DNA from 3 places in the Micromonospora sp. NPDC007271 genome. Region 2 is predicted to be linked to each of the others. Evidence: riboswitches for the same ligand, from Rfam matches in the RefSeq annotation. Region 2 holds a riboswitch; each other region holds the start of a gene.
What was found. A riboswitch is a leader RNA that binds a small molecule or an ion and turns the genes downstream of it on or off. The one in region 2 is predicted to bind cobalamin.
Positions count from the first base shown of each region.

Region 1: another riboswitch for cobalamin. It lies ahead of ABZ570_RS15965 (ABC transporter substrate-binding protein); the one in region 2 lies ahead of ABZ570_RS28380 (ribonucleoside-diphosphate reductase subunit alpha).
Region 3: another riboswitch for cobalamin. It lies ahead of ABZ570_RS21870 (ABC transporter substrate-binding protein); the one in region 2 lies ahead of ABZ570_RS28380 (ribonucleoside-diphosphate reductase subunit alpha).

Region 1 covers NZ_JBEYER010000038.1:26,256-33,869, forward strand. Annotated here, with positions in the region: gene ABZ570_RS15950 (VOC family protein) at 54-833, shown strand; gene ABZ570_RS15955 (ABC transporter ATP-binding protein) at 848-1,621, opposite strand; gene ABZ570_RS15960 (iron ABC transporter permease) at 1,618-2,649, opposite strand; gene ABZ570_RS15965 (ABC transporter substrate-binding protein) at 2,765-3,700, opposite strand; cobalamin riboswitch at 3,788-3,932, opposite strand; partial or broken gene ABZ570_RS15970 (M14 family metallopeptidase) at 4,018-5,310, opposite strand; gene ABZ570_RS15975 (peptidase C39 family protein) at 5,515-6,855, shown strand; gene ABZ570_RS15980 (hypothetical protein) at 6,928-7,413, opposite strand; gene ABZ570_RS15985 (DUF4229 domain-containing protein) at 7,535-7,614, opposite strand, start outside.
Region 2 covers NZ_JBEYER010000107.1:7,817-15,430, forward strand. Annotated here, with positions in the region: gene ABZ570_RS28375 (ribonucleotide-diphosphate reductase subunit beta) at 1-224, opposite strand, end outside; gene ABZ570_RS28380 (ribonucleoside-diphosphate reductase subunit alpha) at 260-2,587, opposite strand; cobalamin riboswitch at 2,802-3,017, opposite strand; gene ABZ570_RS28385 (M1 family metallopeptidase) at 3,156-4,580, opposite strand; gene ABZ570_RS28390 (FAD-dependent oxidoreductase) at 5,076-6,338, opposite strand; gene ABZ570_RS28395 (helix-turn-helix domain-containing protein) at 6,468-7,614, shown strand, end outside.
Region 3 covers NZ_JBEYER010000063.1:1,316-8,929, reverse strand. Annotated here, with positions in the region: gene iscB (RNA-guided endonuclease IscB) at 1-32, shown strand, start outside; gene ABZ570_RS21895 (precorrin-2 C(20)-methyltransferase) at 29-1,543, shown strand; gene ABZ570_RS21890 (cobalt-precorrin-6A reductase) at 1,531-2,367, opposite strand; gene ABZ570_RS21885 ((2Fe-2S) ferredoxin domain-containing protein) at 2,791-3,489, opposite strand; gene ABZ570_RS21880 (ATP-binding cassette domain-containing protein) at 3,486-4,247, opposite strand; gene ABZ570_RS21875 (iron chelate uptake ABC transporter family permease subunit) at 4,247-5,251, opposite strand; gene ABZ570_RS21870 (ABC transporter substrate-binding protein) at 5,308-6,294, opposite strand; cobalamin riboswitch at 6,325-6,500, opposite strand; gene ABZ570_RS21865 (IS3 family transposase) at 6,783-7,055, shown strand; gene ABZ570_RS21860 (maleylpyruvate isomerase N-terminal domain-containing protein) at 7,267-7,614, opposite strand, start outside.

The sequences.
Region 1 (7,614 bases), on a different contig from region 2:
ACGATGCCGGCAGGGGCGTGCCAGCGGGGCCGCCCTCGGCGAGAGGGGTCACCGTGAGCGGCGTGGAGCCCGGCACGCCCTGCTGGACCGACCTGGCGACCCCGGGGTTGGCTGACGCGAAGCGGTTCTACTCGGAACTGTTCGACTGGACCGGCCGGGTCTCCCCGGAGCCCGCGGCGGGCGGCTACACCGTCTTCCTCAAGGACGGCCGGGCCGTGGCCGGGGTGGGCCCGCCCGCCTCACCCGACCAGGTGCCGATCTGGTCGACGTACGTGGCGACGGACGACGCCGAGCTGGTGGCCACCCGGGTCGAGGCGGCCGGCGGGCAGGTGGTGGTCGCCCCGTTCGACGTCTTCGACCAGGGCCGGATGGCGGTCCTCGCCGACCCGGCCGGGGCGGTGTTCAGCGTCTGGCAGCCGATGGCGATGCGGGGCGCGGAGCTGTTCAACGCCCCGGGGGCGATGTGCTGGAACGAGCTGGTCACCCCCGACCCGGAGGGAGCCCGGGACTTCTACGCGCTGGTGTTCGGCTGGCACGCGGAGGAGCAGCCGGGCGAGCCCTTCCCGTACACCGGGTGGCGGTGCGGCGCCCGGATCGTCGCCGGGATGACGCGGCCGCTGGCCGAGCTGCCGGCCGACCTGCCGGCGTACTGGTCGGTGTGGTTCGCCGTGGCGGACGCCGACGCGACCGCGGCGCGGGCCACCGAGCTGGGCGCCACCGTCCTGGTCCCGCCCCGGGACACCCCGAAGGGCCGGCTCACCGCCCTTCGCGACCCGCAGGGCGCCCTCTTCTCCGCCGTCGCCCTCCACCCCGTACGCCGCACCACCGCCTAGCGGGGCCCCTTTCTTCACCGGGGGCGGACGGGGACGACGAGCGGGCCGTGGTCGCCCTCGATGACCCGGACGTGGGCGCGGTAGTGGGTGGCGAGCAGGTCCTCGGTGAGCACCTCGTGCGCGGGGCCGGCAGCGGCCACCCGGCCGTCGGCGAGCAGCACCAGCCGGTCGGCGTACTCGCCGGCGATCGACAGGTCGTGCATGGTGGCGAGCACGGTAAGGCCGTGCTCGCGCCGGAGCTGGTCGACCAGTTCCAGCACCTCCTGCTGGTGGCCGATGTCCAGCGCGCTGGTCGGCTCGTCGAGCAGCAGCAGGGTGGCCCCCTGGGCCAGGGCGCGGGCCAGGAAGACCCGCTGCCGCTCCCCGCCGGAGAGGGTGGCCAGTTCCCGGCGTGCGAACGCGCCCAGGTCGAGCCGGTCCAGCACCTCCTGCACGGCGGCCAGGTCGCCGGCCGACTCCCGGCCCAGCGCCGGGATGTACGGGGTGCGGCCGAGCAGCACGTAGTCGAAGACCGACATGCCGGCCGGGATCACCGGGGACTGGGCGACGGTGGCGACGATCCGGGCCCGGTCGCGGCGGCGGAGCGCCTGGCTCGGCGTACCGAAGAGGGTGACCGCGCCCGGTGCGGACAGCAGGCCGCCGACGGCGCGCAGCAGGGTCGACTTGCCGGCGCCGTTCGGGCCGATCACGGTGACCCACTCGCCCACGGCGACGGTCAGGTCCACGCCGGCCAGGATCGGCGCGCCGCCGAGGCTGACCCGCAGGTCCCGGACTTCTACCGCGCTCATGTGAACACCCGGCGGGCGGTGCGCAGGACCAGGACGAAGAACGGGCCGCCGAGCAGCGCGGTCACCACGCCGATCGGGATCTCGGCCGGAGCGGCGGCGGTCCGGGCGACCACGTCGGTGAGCGCCAGGAACGCCCCGCCGAAGAGCATGGACAGCGGCAGGATCACCCGGTAGCTGGACCCGGCGAGCAGCCGTACGGTGTGCGGCACGATGATGCCGACGAAGCCGATCAGCCCCGAGGCGGAGACCGCGGCGGCGGTGCCCAGCGAGGCGGCGGCGATCAGCAGGTAGCGGGAGCGCTGCGGGTGCAGCCCGAGGCTGGTGGCCTCGTCGTCGCCGACCGAGAGCACGTCCAGCTCGCGCCGGTGCAGCAGCACCACGACCGCGGTGAGCAGGAAGTACGGCAGGACTAGCCGGACGTCGTGCCAGCCGGCGGTGGCCAGCCGGCCGAGCAGCCAGGAGTAGACCTGCTGGATGCTCTCGGCGTGCCGTTGCAGCAGGTACGTCTGCCCGGCGGCGAGGAAGGCCGAGACCGCCACCCCGGCAAGGATCAGCGTGGCGGGTGACCGGCCGCGCCCGCCGGCCGCCCCGAGCAGGTACGTCAGGGCGACCGCGCCGAGCGATCCGGCGAACGCGGCCAGCGGGATCGTCACCGGCATCCCGCTGATCGCCCCGCCCGCCCCGACCCCGAGCGCGATCACCGCGGTCACCGCGAGCCCGGCCCCGGCCGCCACTCCCAGCAGGTACGGGTCGGCCAGCGGGTTCCGGAAGACGCCCTGGTAGCAGCCGCCGGCCAGGGCGAGCAGTCCGCCGACGAGCAGGCCGAGCACGACCCGGGGCAGCCGCAGCTCGGTGACGATGGCGATCTCGCGCTCGGTGAGCCCGCTCTCCAGGTGCACTCCCGGCAGCAGGTTGAGCAGCTCGGCGGCGACGCTGCCGGGCGGCAGGCTGACCGGACCGAGGGACACCCCGGCGACCAGCGCGACCAGCACCGCGCCGAGGCCGGCCAGCAGCCAGCGCTTGCGCAGCCCGGCCGGCCGGACCGCGGCGCCCGGCCGGGCCGTACGCGCGTCGGCGGGCCGGGACGTGTCGAGCGTCCCGGCCGTGCCGACGGATTCCGCTGGTCGCACGCTCACCGGCAGGTCACGCCGGGACCTTGGCGGTGGCGTCGACGATGACCCGCAGCAGGTCGACCACGCGCGGGCCCCAGCGCGAGGCGATGTCGTCGTCGAGGGCGACGATCTGGTTGTTCTTCACCGCGGTGATGCCGGCCCAGCCGCTGCGGGCCTTGACCGTCTCCGGCGTCTGCTGGCAGCACTTGGTGTCGGACAGGAAGACGAAGTCCGGGTTCGCCTTGACGATGACCTCCTGGGAGAGCTGCGGGTAGCCGAACTTCTTGCCGTCGGCGTCGGACGGGTCGGCGATGTTCGCCAGCCCGGCGAGGGCGTAGATCGAGCCGATGAAGGTCTTGCTGGTCGCGGTGTACAGCTCCGGGCCCAGCTCGTGGAAGTAGGTGAGCTTCTGCGCGCGCTGCGGCAGCTTGCCGGTGAGCGCGGCGATCTCGTCCTTCATCTTCTTGGTGAGGTCGGCCGCCTCGCCCGGGTGGCCGGTCAGCGCGCCCAGGTCGGTGATCTGCTGGTACGTGTCGTCGAGCGTGGCCGCGGCCGGGGCGAGCAGCACCGGGATCTTCAGCGTGGTGAGCTGGTCGACGATCTTGTTGGTGTCGTTGGAGAGCACCACCAGGTCGGGGCTCTTGCCGGCGATCGCCTCGGCGTTCGGCTGGAAGCCGGAGAGGTCGCTCTTCGGCGCCTCCGGCGGGTAGTTCGACTGGTCGTCGACGGCGGTGACCTGCTTGCCGGCGCCGATCGCGAAGAGCACCTCGGTCGCGGTCGGCGACAGCGAGACGATCTTCTCCGGGCGCTTCTCCAGGGTCAGCTTGCCGACGGTGACCGGGAAGGCGGCGGCCGAGCTGCTGCCGGCGGCGGGGGTGTCGGTCGAGGTCTTCTCGGCGCAGCCGCCGAGCAGGAGAGCGCCGGCCGCGAGGGCGGCGACGAAGAGCCGGGGGGTACGTCTGGACATCGGTCCTCCTGTCGGTCGAGGAGCGTGGTGCTTCGCCGACAGGGAGCGCCTGGGCGTACCCGTCCGCGAGGCGCCCTTCCTCGAGAGCGCGAGTCGCGACCGTGCCGCAGGCGACCTGGCTCGTCCCCGTGGGATACGGGGCATCACAGTTGCGGGACAGCGCCGGTTTCGCACCGGATTCGCTGCGGATTGGTCGGTGCCACCGTAGCGCACGACCAGCGGAGATCATCCGGACGGGCGGGGGTGGGTGGGGCCCCGCGGGGGTGGACCGGGGCCCCACCCACGGATTCACGACGGTGCGGTCAGCAGTAGGTGCTCTGCTTGCCGATCGCCCGGTACGGGCAGTCGGCGTACTCGGAGAGCAGCAGGACCGCCTCCTTGTTGCGGGCGGTCTGCGTCGGGATCACCTCGTCCGGCGGGTAGAAGCCGCCGCCGGAGGCCGACCCCGGGTACATCTCGAAGGTGTACGCCCAGATGCGGTGGTTGCCCCACATCCAGTCGATGCTGGTGCCGTCGGCGATGTAGAGGTCGCTGGACTGCTCGGGGGTGTAGCCGTTGCTGGCCGCCATCTGCCGACCGATGGCGGCGAAGGTGTTGTACTGGTCGGCGGTCATCCCGCTGGGGGTGTTCGCGGTGGTGTACCCGAACGGCCAGAGCACCAGCTGGGAATAGGTGTGGAAGTCGATGTTCGCCTTGATCTGCTGCACCCCGCCGACCACCCGGCTGTTGACGAAGTTGCGCAGCGCCTGCGTCTCGGGCGCCGAGAACGCGGACGGCCCGCGGTAGGTCTCCGAGGAGGTGGAGCCGGACGAGCCGCCGCAGCAGCCCCACTGGTACGACCAGTTCCGGTTCAGGTCGGTGCCGACGTACGACGAGCCGCTGTTGGGCTGCCGGTTCTTCCGCCAGGACCGGTACGAGCCGGTGGCGATGTCGTACTCGCTGCCGTCCGGGTTGATCGTGGGGACGATCCAGATCTCCCGCGAGTTGACGATGTTGGTGATCCGGGAGTCGGTGCCGTAGTTGTCGGTGAAGAGGTTGAGCAGGTAGATCGCCATCTCGACGGTCAGGTGCTCGCGGGCGTGCTGCTGGGCGTTGAAGAGGATCTCCGGCTCGTTCTCGTCCGTGCCGACGTTGTCGGAGATCTTCACCGCCATCAGGTCCCGGCCCTCGTACGACCGGCCGATGCTGAGCTTGCGGGCGATGGCGGGATGGTCGGCGACCACCTTGTTCACCACCGCGGTCAACTCCGCGTAGTCGTGGTAGTTGGAGTCGGCGGACGGGAAGCCGTACGTGCCGATGTCGCCGGCCGGGGCCACGTCCTCCTCCAGCCGGAAGCCGAGCCGGCTGATCGCGGCGGCCTCCGCCCTGGTGGCGGTGACGTACAGGACGCCGTGTTCGGAGTAGTCGATCGCCGCGCCGGTGCGGGCGACCGCGTTCCGGTCGGCGAGCGTACGCGGACCGAGGACACGGTAGGCGACGGCGGCCGGCTCGGCGGACCGGTCCGGGGCCGGCCGCGCGGCGGCCGGCCCGGTGATGGCGGTGACGAGGGTCAGGCCGACGGCGGCGACGAGCGCCAACCGGCGGCGGAGCGGGGACGTGCGGAAGGCCATGGACAACCTCCTCGGGGTACGGAAGATCCGCTGTCCGCACACTTCACCAGAGTCACCTGGTCATATCAACATCCATCACTGACTGCTGCCATCCCGACCGGATCCTCCCGCCGGCAAAGATTTTCCCCCGACATACCTCTGGCGAAAGTTCCCGCCACGGGCGACAGTGAACGGCAACGATGCCGTTCTCCTGTGGGAGCTGCCATGATCACGAAACCCCTGCGCGCGGTCGCCCTCGCCGGCGTGACCGCGCTCGCCCTCCTCGGCACCACCGCGCCCGCACTCGCGGACAACAACCTTCCGACCGGCCCGCACGACGAGCAGATCACCTTCCAGGAGTGGTCGAAGTACCCCGACTGGCGTACCGGCACCCACCAGGGGACGTACGCCATCCCGGGGCACCGCACCGGAATCACCATCGACCAGCCGGCCGGCACCACCGAGTTCACCGACAAGCACGCCGGCACCACCCGCACCTGGGAGTACGCCACCTGGACCTCGCCGGAGCGGACGGTCGGCTTCGACGCCACCGAGCTGGTCGCCTCGTGGAACGCGGAGACCCCGGCCGGCACCTGGATCCAGGTCGAGCTGCACGGCACGTACAACACCGGCCAGCAGACCCCCTGGTACGTGATGGGCCGCTGGGCCTCCGGGGACCGGGACATCAAGCGGGCCACCCTGGACGGCCAGGGCGACCCGTGGTCGACCATCTGGACCGACACCTTCTCCATCGACGACGCCAAGAAGGGGGTGCTGCTGCGGTCGTACCAGCTCCGGCTGACCCTCTACCGGGCGCCGGGGCAGGCCGCCTCGCCGCGGGTCTGGATGCTCGGCGCGATGAGCTCGAACGTGCCGGACCGGTTCACCGTCACGCCGAGCAAGGGCGGGATCGCCTGGGGCACCGAGCTGCCCGTACCGGCCCGCTCTCAGATGATCCACCGGGGCAACTACCCCGAGTGGGGCGGTGGTGGACAGGTCTGGTGCAGCCCGACCTCGACCACCATGGTGCTGGAGTACTACGGCAAGCTGCCCTCGACCGAGGCCATGTCCTGGATCCGGCCCGGCTACACCGACCCGCAGGTCGCCCACGCCGCCCGGATGACCTGGGACAACGAGTACGAGGGCGCGGGCAACTGGCCGTTCAACACCGCGTACGCGGCCAGCTTCCCGAACATCGACGCCAAGGTCACCCGGCTGCACTCGCTGGACGAGGTGGAACGGTTCATCAAGGCCGGCATCCCGGTCGTCACCTCGCAGTCCTTCCTCGACACCGAGCTGGACGGGTCGAACTACGGCACCTCCGGGCACCTCTTCGTGATCGTCGGGTTCACCGCCGACGGTGACGTGATCGTCAACGACCCCGCCTCCTCCTCGAACGCCGCGGTGCGCAACGTCTACAAGCGGGAGCAGTTCGAGCAGATCTGGCTGCGGACCAAGCGGTACCGGGCGAACGGCACCGTGGCCGGCGGCTCGGGCGGCATCGCGTACCTGATCAAGCCGGCGGACCGGCCCTGGCCGGTCGTACCGGGCTCGACCAACTGGTGACGGGACGGGCCCGGCACTGTCCCGTCGGGGCGGTGCCGGGCCCGTCGACACTGGTGGTCGGCTGCCGTGGCGTTACGCCGACGGGGCGAACGAGGCGGGCGGAGGCGTCGGCTGAGCCGCCTCGCGGCGGCGACGGATCGCCCGCACGATGATCACCACCCAGGCCACCAGGGCCGCCACGCCGGCCAGGGTGAGCCCGGTGACCAGCAGGTACGTCGACCCGCCGGTGGTGGAGAAGACGCCCGCGCGGGCGCCCGTGTCCCGGGCCGGGGCGGTGGCACCCGGGGCCAGCCCGTCGGGCGCGTCGTAGAGGATCACGTCGGTACGCGGGGTGCCACCCTCGGTGGCCTCGAAGGTGCCGCGCCACTCGCAGTTGCGCCGGCCGCAGTCCTCGTGCACCGCGGTGAAGGTGCCCGGTGTCCCGCCGCCGTTCTTCGCCTGCCAGGCGGGGGCGAGGTCGGTGACGCCCAGCATCAGTCCGATGGCGGCGATGACCGGCAGACCGATCCAGACGAACACCTTCGTCCGCCAGCCGTTGATCGTGTTCAGGAAACTCACGGCGGCAGACCCTAGCCGTACCGCGGCGATCCCGCTGCCCCGTCTTCCTCGGCCCGGTGCCCGTTTTTCCCCGGCCCGGTGGCCCGGGGCCCGGTCGGCAGCGTCCGGGGAGGCCCCCGGCCTACTCCTCGGGGCGTGAGGCGGCGCGCTCCGCCTCGTCGTCCCCGGCGAGCGCCGAGCGCAGCCGCTCCTTCTCGGCGC
Region 2 (7,614 bases):
ACGAGATTGTTGGCGACGATGGTGTCGCCGGTGGCGAAGAACGCCACGAGCCGGCTGACCAGGTGCCGCTCGGCCGGGGTGAGGCGGTCGAGGTCGGCCAGGTCGGCGTGCAGGTCGACCTCCTCGACCGTCCAGGTGTTGCGGATCGCGTCGCGGTAGCGGTCGAAGAAGTGCGGGTAGCGCATCGGGCGGAGGGTGAGGTCCATCCCGGGGTCGAGCAGCATGGGTGCGGTCTCCGTGGTGAGGTCGGTCGGGGCGGTCACTGGCAGGCCTCGCAGGCCTCGGGGTTCTCCAGCGAGCAGGCGAGCGCCTCCTCGTCGGCCACCGGCGTGACGACGGCGACGCCGGCCGGGACGGTGGCCTGCTGGATCCGGGTCGCCGGCCGGGACCGCAGGTAGTACGTGGTCTTCAGCCCCGACTTCCAGGCGTACAGGTACATCGAGGAGAGCTTGCCGATGGTCGGCGCGGCCAGGAACAGGTTCAGCGACTGCGACTGGTCGATGAAGGGCGCCCGGGCGGCGGCCAGGTCGATCAGGGCGCGCTGTGGCAGCTCCCACGCGGTACGGAACAGTTCGCGTACCTCCGCCGGCAGCTCCACGACGTCCTGCACGGATCCCTCGGCCCGCTTGATCGTCGTCCGGACCCGTTCGGTCCACAGCCCGCGCGCCTTGAGCTCGGCGACCAGGGCCGTGTTGACCTGGAGGAACTCGCCGGACAGCGTCTCGCGCTTGAACAGGTTCGACACCTGCGGCTCGACGCACTCGTAGCAGCCGGCGATCGAGGCGATGGTGGCCGTCGGGGCGATCGCCACGAGCAGGGAGTTGCGCAGCCCGTGCGCGGCGACGCGCTCCCGCACGGCGGCCCACCGCCGGGTCTGGGTGCCGGTGACGCCCCACAGGTCCGGCTGCAACTGCCCGCGCGCCGCCCGCGTCTCGGCGAAGGCGGGGTGCGGGCCGAACCGCTCGGCGAGTTCGGCGGAGGTCTCGAGAGCGGTCAGGTACAGCTCCTCGCTGATCCTGCTGGACAGCTCGCGTGCGGCGGGAGAGTCGAACGGCAGCCGTAGCGCGAAGAAGACGTCCTGCAGACCCATCAGCCCGAGGCCGACCGGTCGCCAGCGCGGGTTACTCGCGGCGGCCTGCGGGGTCGGGTAGTAGTTGATGTCGATCACGCGGTCCAGGAAGGTCACCGCGGTGCGGACGGTCGCCCGCAGCCGCGCCCAGTCGATGCCGTCGTCGGACAGGTGGGCCGCGAGGTTCACCGAGCCCAGGTTGCACACCGCGGTCTCGGCGTCGCTCGACACCTCGATGATCTCGGTGCACAGGTTCGACAGGTGCACCACGTTGCCCGGCTCGGCGGTCTGGTTGCACAACCGGTTCGCCGCGTCCTTGAACGTCATCCACCCGTTGCCGGTCTGGGCGAGGGTACGCATCATCCGTCCGTACAGCTCCCGGGCCGGCACCTGCCGCACGAAGCGGCCCTGCGCCTCCGCCGACCGGTACGCCGCGTCGAACTCCGCCCCCCACAGGTCCGGCAGCTCCGGCACCTCGTTCGGGTCGAACAGCGACCACACCTCGTCGGCCTCCACGCGGCGCATGAACTCGTCCGGGATCCAGTTCGCGAGGTTCAGGTTGTGCGTGCGTCGGGCGTCCTCGCCGGTGTTGTCGCGCAGCTGGAGGAACTCCTCGATGTCGGGATGCCACGGCTCCAGGTACACGCAGGCGGCGCCCTTGCGCCGGCCGCCCTGGTTGACCGCCGCGACGCTGGCGTCCAGGGTGCGCAGCCACGGCACGATGCCGTTGGAACGCCCGTTCGTGCCCCGGATCAGCGCGCCCCGCGAGCGGACCCGGGAGAACGCGATGCCGATCCCGCCGGCGAACTTGGACAGGCTGGCGACCTGCGCGTACCGCTGGTAGATGGAGTCGAGCTCGTCGCGCGGCGAGTCGACCAGGTAGCAGGACGACATCTGGGTGTGCCGGGTGCCGGAGTTGAACAGCGTCGGCGAGCTGGGCAGGTACGCCAGGCTGGACATCAGCCGGTAGAAGTCGATCGCTTCCCCGGGGGCGCGCGACAGCCCGCACGCGACCCGCAGCAGCCAGTACTGCGGTGTCTCCAGCACGAGCCGGCTGGTCGGATGCCGCAGCAGGTACCGGTCGTGGACGGTGCGCAGCCCGAAGTACTCGAACCGCAGGTCGCCCTCGGGGTCGACGGCGTCGTCGAGTTGGCGCGCGTGGGCCGCGACGAAGGCGGCGGTCTCGTCGCCGATCAGTCCTTCGGCGTGGCCGCGCCGGATCGCCTGGCTGAACGAGGCGATGCCCTGCCCGCGTACCTCCTTGTCGACGTATCGGGCCAGCAGCCGGGCGGCCAGGCGCGAGTACTGCGGCTCCTCGCCGATCAGCTCGGCCGCGGTCTGGATGGAGAGGCGGTCCAGTTCGTCGGTGCTCGCGCCGTCGTACAACCCGCTGATGGTGCGGGTCGCCACCCGCAAGGGGTCGACATCGGTGAGGTCCGCGGTCCATCGTTCGACCGCTCGGACGATCCGGTTCAGGTCAACCGGCTCGAGGTCGCCGTTGCGCTTTCGGACGTGCATCTGGACGCGGCGCTGGCCGGGCGGAGCCGGATCGCCCGCTGCCTGCTTGACGACCGGGTTGACCTCGGTGACTGTCACTACTCACTCCTCGCGAGCTCGGGACCGGATGGCCCTCGGCGCGTGGGGAGCGGACACCGATGGACACGCGCCGGCGCGGCGGTGTCCGGTTGGCGTCGGCCGTCCCACGCGGCCTCGGACCGTCACACGCCCCGTCGAGGGCATGCGACGCGCTGGCAGGTCTTCGGACTCGCGGGCCCGACCGGGAAACCGGTCTCCTACTGGCCGTCGCTTCCCAGACCACAGGTGGTCCAGTGCTGATGACGGCGGTCGTTCCCACTCACCGCTGCGGGACAGTCCCGGATTCGCACCGGGTTCCCTCTTGCCTCGGCCGCCCAGAGAGAGCGGCCGAACCAGCTGCGCCAGACACCATATATGGCTGCCCCGCTGGCCGAGCAACACCAGATGTCGGGTTGGCGTGTCGGCTTCGTCTCACCCCCGCGGACCGGTGAGCGGCGTCCAGGAACGACAGCGGCCCCGCGACCGACAGGTCGCGGGGCCGCAGCCAGGGTCACCAGGTGGTGGGCTTGCCCTTCTGGTACAGCCACACGTCGAAGAAGGCGTGCAGGTCCTGCCCGGACTCCCGCTCGGCCAGCGCGATGAAGTCGGCCGTCCCGGCGTGGCTGTGGCGGTGGCTCGCGGCCCACTCGCGCAGGATCCGGAAGAACGTGTCGTCGCCGACCTTGCCGCGCAGCGCGTGCAGGGTCATCGCACCCCGGTTGTACGGGATGCTGCTGAACATGTCGACCGGGCCCGGGTCGGCGAGGACGGTCTGCCAGAACGACGAGGACGCGGCCCGACCGTAGTTGCTGCTGCTGTTGAAGGTCGTGTTGACGGACGCGCCACCGTTGTACTCGGTGTACATCCACTGGGCGTAGGTGGCGAAACCCTCGTTGAGCCAGATGTCCGACCAGCGCTCCGGCGAGACGCTGTCGCCGTACCACTGGTGGGCCAGCTCGTGGGCCATGGTGCTGACGCTCGCCGTGTTGGAGAAGATCGGCTTGGTCTGGGTCTCCAGGGCGTAGCCGACGTTGGGTGCCCGGTCGATGATCGCCCCGGTCGAGGCGAACGGGTACGGGCCGAACTGCGCGGAGAAGAAGTCGATCATCTTCGGGATCTGCGACACCGCACTCGCCGATCCGGCGACCAGCCGCGGGTCGACCGCGACGTACACCGGGATCCCGCTCGGCGTGGTCGACTCGGTGACCACGAAGTTGCCGATGGTGACCGTCGCCAGGTAGCTGGCCATCGGCTCGGTCGAGTCCCAGACGAAGGTGGTCCAGCCGTCCTTGGTCTTCTGCGAGAGAAGCTGGCCGTTGCCGACGGCGGTGGTCCCCTCGGGCACCTTGGCGGTGAACCGGTAGGTGGCCTTGTCGGTCGGGTGGTCGTTGGTGGGCAGCCAGCCCGGCGCACCCTGCGGCTCCCCGGCGACGAAGACGCCGTCGTCGGTCGGCACCCAGCCTTCGATCGACCCGTCCGGGTCGGTGATGACGCTCGGTTCGCCGGCGTACTTCACCACCACGGTGAACGTCTGCCCGGCCTTGAGCTTCGGGCGCGGGGTGACGACCAGCTCCTGGCCCTCACGGGTGAAGTCGTGGGCGTGCCCGTTGACCGTCACCGAGGAGATCTCCGGACCGCGGAAGTCGAGATTGAACCGGTCGAGATCCTGCGTGGCGATCGCGGTGATCGTGGCGGTGGCGGCCATGAACCGGGTCGCCGGGTCGTAGGAGAAGTCGAGGTCGTAGTGCTGGACGTCGTATCCGCCGTTGCCCTGGTCCGGGAAGTACGGGTCGCCGACGCTCCCGGCACCGGCCGAGTACCGGGGGGCTCCGGGGTTGCCCGGTGCTGCGCCGGCCGTAGCCGGAGTCACCGCCGTCGCGGCGACCACCAGAGCGGTCGTCGCCAGTGCGGCATGGCGCAGGCGTGGGATTGTCATGTGGAATCCTCTCTATGGAAAGGCCAGGGCAGCCTGACCATCAGATGAATACCGCCTATCCATCCGTACGGGACCTGAGTTCGTCAAGCATTTGCACAGGCCAACATCGTCATCGCCGGCCGTCCGCTCCGATTCGGCGGCGTCACGAATCCGGTGTGTCGGAAAAAGCACGTGACCGTCGGGCAAACGGGCCCGTCGGCTTCAGCCTCGGCTTCATCTACGGTGGCACCGGCTGGGAGCAGCGACCACCCGACGGATCGGTCGGCGCGGGCAGTCGGGCGTCCGAGCCCGCTGCGGCCGGAGCGGGCACGACCTGCGGGGGTGGGTGTGGCGCGACGACGTGTCCGGTCGAGTCTTCCCACCCAGCTCGAACGGAGACGGGCGGAGCGCCTCGCGCTCCGCCCGCTGACCTCGGTTGGGTGGATTGTGGTGGACGGACGGCATCCCGGTGCGCCGGCGACCGCGGTGCGGCCGCCGGCACACCGGGGTGCGGCATCAGCGCAACGGCTCGAAGGGCCGGAGCTCCGCGGGCTGACGGCCGGTCATGATCTGCTCGGCGAGCAGTTGGCCGGTGAGGGGGCCGAGCGTGATGCCCCACATGCCGTGACCCCCGGCCGCGAAGACCCGCGGTGACCTGGTGCCGCCGATCAGCGGCAGCCCGTCCGGGGTGCAGGGGCGCGCCCCGACCCACTCGTCGATGCGGCCGTCCAGGTCCGCACCCCGCAACAGCGGTCGGGCGGCCTCGGCGATCGCCAGGATGCGTCGCTGGTCCAGCGGCGCCTCGGCCTTGCGGAACTCCATCATCCCGGCGACGCGCAGCCGGTCGCCCAGCGGGGTGCACGCGACGCGCTGCGCCGGGAAGTACACCGGGCCGGCCGGGACGTGCTCGATCGCCACGCTGAAGCTGTACCCGCGGCCGGCCTGCACGACGGTCCGGACGCCGAAGCGTCGGGCCAGCTCGCCGAGCCACGTGCCGGTCGCCAGCACCACCGCGTCGTAGCGCTCGTCCGCTCCGGCGGAGGTCACCACCCGGACCCCTGCCCCCTCGTCGCGGACGTCCACCACGTCCGCCCCGGTCACCAGCGACGCCCCGCGGGCCCGCACGGCGTCGGCGAGCGCGTGCACGTACTCGCCCGGGTTGATGAACCGCTGGCCGTGCAGGCGGATGGCGGCGCCGATGCTGTCCGACAGCGAGGGCTCGACCTCACGCGCCTCCGCCCCGGTCAGGACGTCGAACTCGATCTCCTGGCCCGCGGCGTGGATGTGCCCCAGCTCGTCCAGCAGGACCGCCCGCTCGGCTTCGGTCCGGTACGCCGCGATGAACGATTTCGCCTCGTTCGTCCTCGACTCGACCCCCGCGGCCTCCAACACGTCGAACGCCTCGAACGCCCGCCGGTTCATCGGGATGTAGGCCTGCATCGCGGTCCGCCACTTCGCGGCGGTGCTGTGCCGGGCGAAACCGGCCAGGAACCGCAGCAGCCGCGCGTCCGCGCGGGGCGGCACGTACACCGGCGACGACGGGCTCAGCACGGCGCGAAGACCGTAGCGGAGCACCGCGGGCTCCGGCAGGGGAGTGGTGATGCCCGGGGTGAGCCAGCCGGCGTTGCCCCACGACGCGCCCGCCGCCACTCCCGTGCGGTCGAGCACGGTGACCTGTACCCCCCGCTCCTGCAGGAACCAGGCGGTGGCCAACCCGACCATTCCCGCGCCGACGACGGCGACGCGCTGGGGGGCGGACCCGGACTCGATGGCAGACATCATTCTCTCCTTCGAACAACCACGACGGGGCAATCCTGTCGTCGGCATGCCGAGACGTCATTGTTCCGCCAGGCCAACACTCGCCATCGCGATTGGTCGAAACGAACAACGCCGAGGCATGATCTGAGGGTGATCACCGTGGCTGGCGTGGTGGAGGCGGTCGGCGCCGCCCTGCTCAAGGTCGTCGTCCCCGGCAGAAGGGCGGCGGAGGTACGCGACGTGACCCTCGCCGAGCTCGACGAGGCGCCCATCGGCCAGAGCGGCGACCTCGTCCTCGGTGCGGGCGTCACCACGCCGGTGCAGGCGCTGGCCGTCATCGAGCGCTGCGCGGAGACCGCAGCGGCCGGCCTCGTCCTCAAGCCTCCGCTCGCCTCGCACCCGGGCGTGGCGTCGTCCGCCGCGGACCATGACCTGGCCCTGGTCGAGCTGCAGAGCCACGGATCGTGGGCCCAGCTCGTCTGGCTGCTGCGGGGGGTGATCGACCGGGCGGCCGCGCCCGGCTCGCCCGAGGCCGGTGCACCCGGGGTGTACGACGAACTGTTCGCCCTCGCCGACGCGACCGCGGCCATCGTCGACGCGCCCGTCACGATCGAGGACGCCCAGTACCGGGTGCTCGCCTACTCGTCACGTCAGGACCGCACCGACCCGGCGCGGGTCTCGACCATCGTCGGCCGGCGCGTCCCCGGCGACGTGGTCGCGCATTTCCGGTCCCGGGGCGTGTTCCGCAAGCTCGCGAAGGGCAGCGAGCTGGTCTTCGTGCCGCAGGGCCCCGACGGGACCCTGCCCCGGCTGGTGATCCCGATCCGGGCCGGAGGCGAGCTGCTCGGCTCGATCTGGGCGGTGGTCGAGGGCCCGGTGCCGGATGGGCGCCTGCGCGACCTCCAGGGCGCGGCGTCGGTGCTGGCGCTGCACCTGCTCCGCCTCAGGGTGCAGGCCGACGTCGCCCGCCGGGTGTCGGCCGACCGCCTGCGGGCCGCCCTGCGGGACCCGGCCCGGATGGGCCGGGAGGAGCTGGGCCTGCCCCGGGGCCCGTGGCGGGTCGTCGCGCTCGAGGCGCACGGCGGGACCGCGGAGATGGTGCACAACCTGGCCCTGTGGGAGTCGATCACCCGCCGCCACGGTTGGCGTCAGCCCCTGATCGCGGACGTCGGAGACGCCCTGTTCGCCGTCGTCGTCGACGAGGGCGAGTCACCCGGCTCGTGGCTCTGGATGGAACGGCTGATCCACGAGATCGCCGTGCACGAACCGGGGCTGCGGGCGGCGTCCGGCAGCGTCG
Region 3 (7,614 bases), on a different contig from region 2:
ACGGCCGGGTGTCCACGCCGCAACACCGATGACGCAGCCCGGCACACTCTATGGCGTCGGCGTCGGACCCGGCGACCCGGAACTGCTGACGGTCAAGGCCGCCCGGCTGATCGCCGACGCCGAGGTGATCGCCTACTACTCGGCTCGGCACGGCCGCAGCATCGCTCGTACCATCGCCGCCGGGCTGCTGCGCGAGCAGCAGCTTCACGAGCCGTTGGTCTACCCGGTCACCACTGAGGGCACCGATGACCCGGCCGGCTACGAGGGCGTCATCCGCCAGTTCTACGACGAGAGTGCCGAGCGGCTGGCCGCTCATCTCGCCGCCGGCCGCGACGTCGTGGTGCTCTGCGCCGGGGACCCGATGTTCTACGGCTCCTACATGTACCTGCACGAGCGCCTCGCCCACCGGTTCCCGGCCGAGGTGGTGCCCGGCGTCACGTCGGTCAGCGCCGCCTCCGCCGTCCTCGGCCGGCCCCTGGTCGAACGCGACGAGGTGCTGACCATCCTGCCCGGTACGCTGCCCGCCGAGGAACTCGCCCGGCGGCTCGCCGACACCGACGCCGCCGCCGTGCTCAAGTTGGGCCGGACCTTCGACAAGGTCCGCGCCGCCGTCGAGGACGCCGGCCGGCTGCCCGAGACGTGGTATGTGGAGCGGGCCACCTCGCAGCGCGGCCGGCAGGCCCCCCTTACCGAGGTGCCGGCTGACGAGGTGCCGTACTTCTCCCTGGCCCTGCTGCCCAGCCCGACCAGTGCCGCCGCCCGGGACGAGCCGCCGGCCCCGACCTCAGGGCGGGTGGGGGAAGTCGTGGTCGTCGGCCTCGGCCCGGCCGGGCCCCGGTGGCTGACCCCGGAGGTGGCGCGGGCGCTGCGTGAGGCCGAGCACCTGGTCGGTTACGGCCCCTACGTCGACCGCGTGCCGGTGCGCCCGGGCCAGCAGCGGCACACCTCAGGCAACCAGGTGGAGACCGATCGGGCCGCGCACGCGTTGGAACTCGCGCTCGCCGGCGCCCGGGTGGTGGTCGTCTCCTCCGGTGACCCTGGAGTTTTCGCGATGGCCAGCGCCGTCTACGAGGTGGCCACCGCGCACGCGCGGTTCGCGGATGTTCCCGTGCGGGTCCTGCCCGGCCTCACCGCGGCGCAGGCCGCGGCGAGCCGGATCGGCGCTCCGCTCGGTCACGACTTCGCGGTGTTGTCGCTGTCCGACCGGCTCAAGCCGTGGCCGGTCATCGAGGCCCGGCTCGCGGCGGCCGCGGCGGCCGACCTGGTCCTGGCGCTCTACAACCCGGCCTCGGCCAGCCGCCGCTGGCAGGTCGGTGTCGCCCGTGACGTGCTGGCGCGCCACCGCGAGGCGAAGACGCCCGTGGTGGTCGCCCGCGACGTCGGTCGTGCCGGTGAGACGATCACCGTCACCACGCTGGCCGATCTCGATCCGGAGACGGTGGACATGCGCTGCCTGCTCATCGTCGGCTCGTCCACGACCCGGGTCAGCACGAGGGGCGACGGGTCCACGGTGGTGTGGACTCCGCGTACCTATCCCGGCTGAGCCGGCACGGCGGACAGCCAGCGCATCGCCTCCTCGACCGTGGCAACCGGCGTCGAGGAGGCGACCGGTGCGGGCCGTTCGATCATCAGCACCGGCAGCTCGAGGCGGCGTGCGGCCGCGAGTTTCGCTTCCGTGAGCGGGCCTCCGCTGTCCTTGGTCACCAGCACGTCGATGCGGTGGGTACGCATCAGCTCCAGTTCGCCCTGGAGGGTGTAGGGGCCGCGACTGCGCAGCAGCCGGACATGGGCGGGGACCGGTTCCGCGGGCGCGTCGACGACCCGAGCGAGGATCCACAGCCCGGTCAGCGGCAGGAACGCTGAGATGCTCTGTCGGCCGGTGGTCAACAGCACCCGTCGCCCGAGCGCCGGCAGCATCCGCGCTGCGGCCTCGGCATCGGGTACCCGATGCCACCGGTCGCCCTGCTGGGCTGTCCAGCCCGGTCGTTCCAGCCGTAGATGGGCCACGCCAGCGGTGGCGGCGGCGTCGACCGCGGCGGCCCGCATCCGGGCCGCGTACGGGTGGGTCGCGTCCACGACGGCGTCAATGCGGTGCGTGGTGAGCCACCGCGCCAGGCCGCTGGCGCCGCCGAACCCGCCGATACGTACCTCACCCACCGGTAGGCGGGGATCGGCGACCCGCCCGGCCAGTGAGGAGATCACCCTGGTCGCTGGCTGGTCGACGAGCAGGGCGGCGAGGGCCCGTGCCTCGGCGGTGCCGCCGAGGATGAGCACCCGCCGCTCAGGAATTGAACCGGTGGTGGTGTGCCGGTCCGGGGATCGGCTGCACTCCGGCGAACCGTGCCCGGCGGGCGAGGATGCCTGCATGCCGTTGACCTCCGTCGGTGGTGGGGCAACCCCGGAATGGGCGAGTCCGAGCTGGCCATCGTGCCACGAGCGCAGAACGCCCGTGCCGACGAGGTCCGCTGCGGACCGGAGCTGCGCTGTGTGCAGACCGCCGCCGCGCTCTGCACGACCTCTCGACCGCACTGGCCGTTGGCTTGGCGCCCCTGCCCGGCACCGTACGGACGCTCGTCGCGGTCACCCACCTGGGATCCGTGCCCTGATCGTGAACGTGATAGGCGCCCCACCTGCCTCGTTCTGGCGGATCGACATCGCGCCGCTCACCGCGACCGTCCTGAGCGGCGGATCCGGGCGCTGGACGGTGCGGATGAGGCAGGTCCGCTGGCGTGCCAGTAGTGGCTTTGTACGCCGCTCCCCCGGTTCCTGATCGAGCCGATGGCTGCACATTCACGAGTCGCGTGGGCGTCTGCCGTCAACCGGCATGCCATCGCGCAGGTGCTCGTCGGTGATACGGACGGCGAGGTCGGCCTCGACGTGTTCGTACCAGGTGTCGTCGGGATACACGGCCACGAGCGGGCCGAGGTTGCACGGGAACAGGCAGCCGGTGGCGGTGACCAGGACGTCGTCGTCGCCGAGGCCGTGCTCCTTCAGGCGTTTGCCGAGGGTGGCGGCGACGTGGTCGGCGCCGTATGCGGTGCAGCGGGGCCCGCGGCAGACCAGCACGTGCCGGCGGTGGTGGGTGATCTGTGACCAGGCCGGGCTGCGGAACGGTCCGGGGTTGCCGTCGAGCGTGGTGTGCTCGCCGGTGATGGCATCGCTGACCGCCGTGACCAGTGCGGGCTGCGCCGCCAGCGGCGCGGCGACGAGAATTCGTGTCTGCCGGTCCCGGGTGGTGCGCCAGTGGGCGACGGCACGGCGGATCCAGGTGTCGAGGTATCGGTCGGGCGGTACGTGCGTGGCCACGAGCAGGACTTCGCCATGTTCCGGTACGGCATCGAGGGCTGTGTGCAGGGACGGCTCGGCGCCGTCGAGAAAACATGCCCGCACCGGTACGCCTGTGGCCTCGGCGGCAGCCGCGGCGAGGCGGTGGATCGCGTCGTGGCCGCCGTGGTGGGTCGCCCCGCGTGAGACGAGCAGGACGTTCATGCTGCCGGTGCCCGGTAGGTGATGACCGGGCGCCCGTCGTGCACGGTGACGTCGGCGTCCACGGCGTACACGTCGGCGAGCAGCGCGGGTGTCAGCACGCGGACAGGCGGTCCGGAGGCGACGACCCGGCCGTGGTGCAGCACCACCACGAGGTCGCAGAACATCGCGGCCAGGTTGAGGTCGTGCAGGGCGGCGAGGGTGGTGACGCCGCTGCGGCGGACCAGGTGCAGCAGCTCCAGCTGGTGGCCGATGTCGAGGTGGTTGGTGGGCTCGTCGAGCAGTAGCAGTTGCGGCTCCTGGGCCAGGGCCCGGGCGAGCTGCACCCGTTGGCGTTCCCCGCCGGACAGCGTCTGCCACTTGCGGTGGGCGTACTTGGTCATGTCGACGCGTTCGAGGGCGTCGGCCGCGGCCGCTCGATCGGTGTCGCTGTCGGACCAGCGGGACCGGCGGTGCGGGGTGCGGCCGAGCAGCACCACGTCGAGCGCGGTCAGGTCGAGGTCGGTCTCGGCGTACTGGGCGAGCAGGGCCATCCGCCGCGCCGCGGCGGCCCGCGGCAGCCCGGCCACCTCGTCGCCGGCGATGGTCACGGTCCCGGACCCGGGGGCGATCAAGCCGGCGACAACCCGCAGCAGCGTGGTCTTGCCGGACCCGTTCGGACCGAGCAGGCCGACCAGGCTGCCGCGCGGCGCCGAGCAGGTCACGCCGTCGAGGAGGCGAGCGGCCGGCACGGACCACGAAACATCACGGATGTCGAGCATCAACCGTTCCCCTCCCGTCGACGCAGCAGGACCACGAACGCGGGCACACCGAGCAGGGCGGTCAGCACGCCCACCGGCAGCTCACGGGGTTCGAACAGGGTCCTGGCGGCGGTGTCCACCCAGATCAGGAAGATCGCTCCGGCAAGGACGACGACCGGCAGCAGCCGCCGGTGATCGGGGCCGGTGAACCGCCGTGCGGCGTGCGGCAGCATCAGCCCCACGAAACCGATCGCGCCGCTGATCGCGACCAGCACGGCGGTCAGCAGCGCCGTGGTGACCAGCAGCAGCCACCGGACAAGCCCGATGTCGACGCCGAGGGCGGCGGCGGCCTCCTCGCCGAACGCGAACGCGTTGAGCGCCCGGGCAAACCAGAGGATCACGGCGAACACCGCCGCGAACGCCGGCATCGCCCACCCGAGTGCGGCCCAGTCGGCGCGGGCGAGCGAGCCGGACAGCCAGAAGGTGATGCTGTGGGTCGCGTGCGGATCGGCCGCCCAGATGATCACGAACGAGGTCAGCGCGGCGCACAGCTGCGCGATGGCGACGCCGGCCAGCACCACCCGGGTCGGCCGCAGGACCGCCCGTCGGCCGGCGGCAGCGACCACGACGGCGAACGCGGCGAGCGCCCCCGCGAATGCGCCCCCGGTGAGCGCCGCAGTGCCCGCACCGAGGCCGAGGACCAGAACGGCGACGGCGCCCAGCGACGCCCCGGAGGAGACGCCCAGCAGGTACGGGTCGGCGAGCGGGTTGCGGGTGACGGTCTGCATGACCGCCCCGGAGGCGGCGAGCCCGGCGCCGACCACCGCGGCGCCCAGCACCCTCGGCAGCCGCAGCTCCCACACGATGTGGTCGCGCAGCAGCGGCACGTCGGCGCTCGTCAGGCCGAGATGGTCGGTGATGACGAGCCACACGGTGCCCAGGGACAGGTCCGCCGGCCCCACGGTCACGGCCGCAGTCACCGACAGCAACAGGCAACCCGCGAGCACGACCACCACGGTCACCATGCGCACCGCCCGGACCGGCCGCGCCGGGGTCTGCGCCGGCTGGGCGGTAGCGGTGGTCAGTTGCCCACCCCGCCGACACCCCGGGCCAGGGCCTCCACGGCGAGCACGTTCCGCACGCCCGCGGAGGTGGAGGAGAAGTCCAGGACGACGTACCGCTTGTCCTTCACGGCGGGCAGGTCTTTGAGCGTCGCGTGCTTTTCGAGGAACGCCTGCTTGGCGGCGGCGGGATCCCAGCTCGCGTCGATGAGCACGATGACGTTCGGGTTACGCTCGACGACGGTCTCCCAGCTGGTGTCGGCCCAACTGCCGTTCAGGTCGGCGAAGATGTTGGTGACCCCGGCCGCGGACATGATCATGGCCGGGCTGCCGCAGCAGGCGCCGGCACTGGGCGCGTCGGTGCCGGCGTCCCACCACAGCACACGCGTGCCCTTCGCGCCCGCTGACACTTTCGCGATGCGCTCCTGCTGGTCGGCGATCAGCGTCTCGGCCCGCTCCCCTACGCCGAAGATCCCGGCGATGTCACGGATCTCGGCGAACACGTCATCCATCGTCAGCTTCGCCGGTCGCGTGTCTTTCGGGCAGCCGGCGGCGGAGATGTACGTGGCCACGCCCAGCTTCTGCCACTCGGCGCGGTCGCCGACCCCCTCGTCGCTGAACGCACTTGCGAAGGAGGCGTAGACAAAATCCGGCGCGGTGTCGAGCAGCTTCTCCTTCGACGGGTACTCCTTGGCCAGTACCGGCACCTTCGCGTACGCGGCGGTGTACTCGGGCAGCACCTGGTCGTCGAGGTAGGCGGTGCTGGCCATCCGGTCCTGCAACCCGAGCGCCAGCATGATCTCGGTGGCAGACTGGTTCAGCGTCACCGCCCGCGCCGGGGGCTTTGTGATCGTGACCGGTGTGCCGCAGTTGGTGAGTGCGACCGGCCCGGCCGCGGCGGGCGCCGTGGTGGCCGGCTTGTTGTCGCCGGTCGCGGCGCAGCCGCTGATCAGGGCGAGCAGGACGGACAGCGGCGCAGCAACGCGCCAGGACACCGGGGACCGCATGGCGGGACCACCTTCCAGCACCTCGTGGACGGGTCGTGCAGGTGCCGTGGCCGGTCTCCTGGCTGACGGGTGGTGCGCCGGCGGCCGGCCTTCCCAGGCATTGCGCCCAGTGACCTTTTCGGTGGCCTCCAGCATCCCGATCACAGTGGCGAGGGCCGCACCGGTCTCACACCGGCTTCCCGAACACCACGGCCAGGACACCCTAACCAAACCACACGGTGTCGTCACCGTGGCCTAGGTCATGGTCGGAGACCGCGTTGGTTCACCGTGTTCGCTCGCGTGAAGTGTCGTCGATCAGCCACGCACGACGCGCTCCAACGGCTCAGCGAAGTCGCTCGACCGGTGACCGGTCTGCTGTACTCGCTGCTGAACCGGCCCCGCAGCTACTCTCACTCCAACACACCGGTGTCGCGACGATCGGTTGAATCCGAAACTACACATCGTTCCGCGGTTCAGAACGCTTACAGGACAACGCGATCCTGCCCTCCATGGGCTCCGTCGGCGACTCGTTCGACAACGCACCCATGGAAAACCTCTGGTCTACGCTGAAGATCGAACTCGTCTACCGCACGAGCTGGCGCAACCGCGACGAGGCCGAAAACACGATCTTCGCCTGCATCGACGGCTGGTACAACACCCGCCGCGTCCAGACGGAACTCGGGTACCTCAGCCCCGACGAGTACGAGGCCGCCTCGCGCACCCGTCAACACGACCCAGCCGAGCCAACTATCGCCACCCCTGCTCCAGCCGGCAGCAGGTAACCACCGCTCCATCAAAGCGGGGGAACTTAACCCGCCCGACCAAGCTCAGCCAGCCCTTCACCCGCTGGTCCATCCGCAAACTGCTCGCCTACCTGCGCAAGGTGCACGGTCGGGTGATCCGCATCGGCCGCGAGGCCCTGCGCTAACCCCGGACCCAGTGGCGCCCGCAGGAGCGCGCGCACAACCGACAGATGCGTCACAAGTGCGCGTTTTACGCGTTCGGGTCCCAGTCTGCGAGCTGCTCCATCGGCTCGGTGTCGCCGGTGGTCTCCAGGCCGTCGAGCGGGACGCGCTCGTAGAAGTAGAGGACCAGTTCGCTCGCTGCGCCTCGCATCGTCATGTCGCCCGGCTCCGCGTCGGCGGCGAGGTCGTCGCAGCGGACGCCGTCGGCGTTGAGGGTCAGGCGCCAGGAGCGGCCCTCGGTCGTGTGCAGGTCGATGGTCGCCGGCTTGAACGGCCAGGGGACGGTCGTCGCCGAGACGGTCGTCAGGAACTCGTCGACGCCCTCGACCGCGACGTCCGTCGGCAGCGGCTGTGCGGCCCCCTGGGTGAGCTGGGC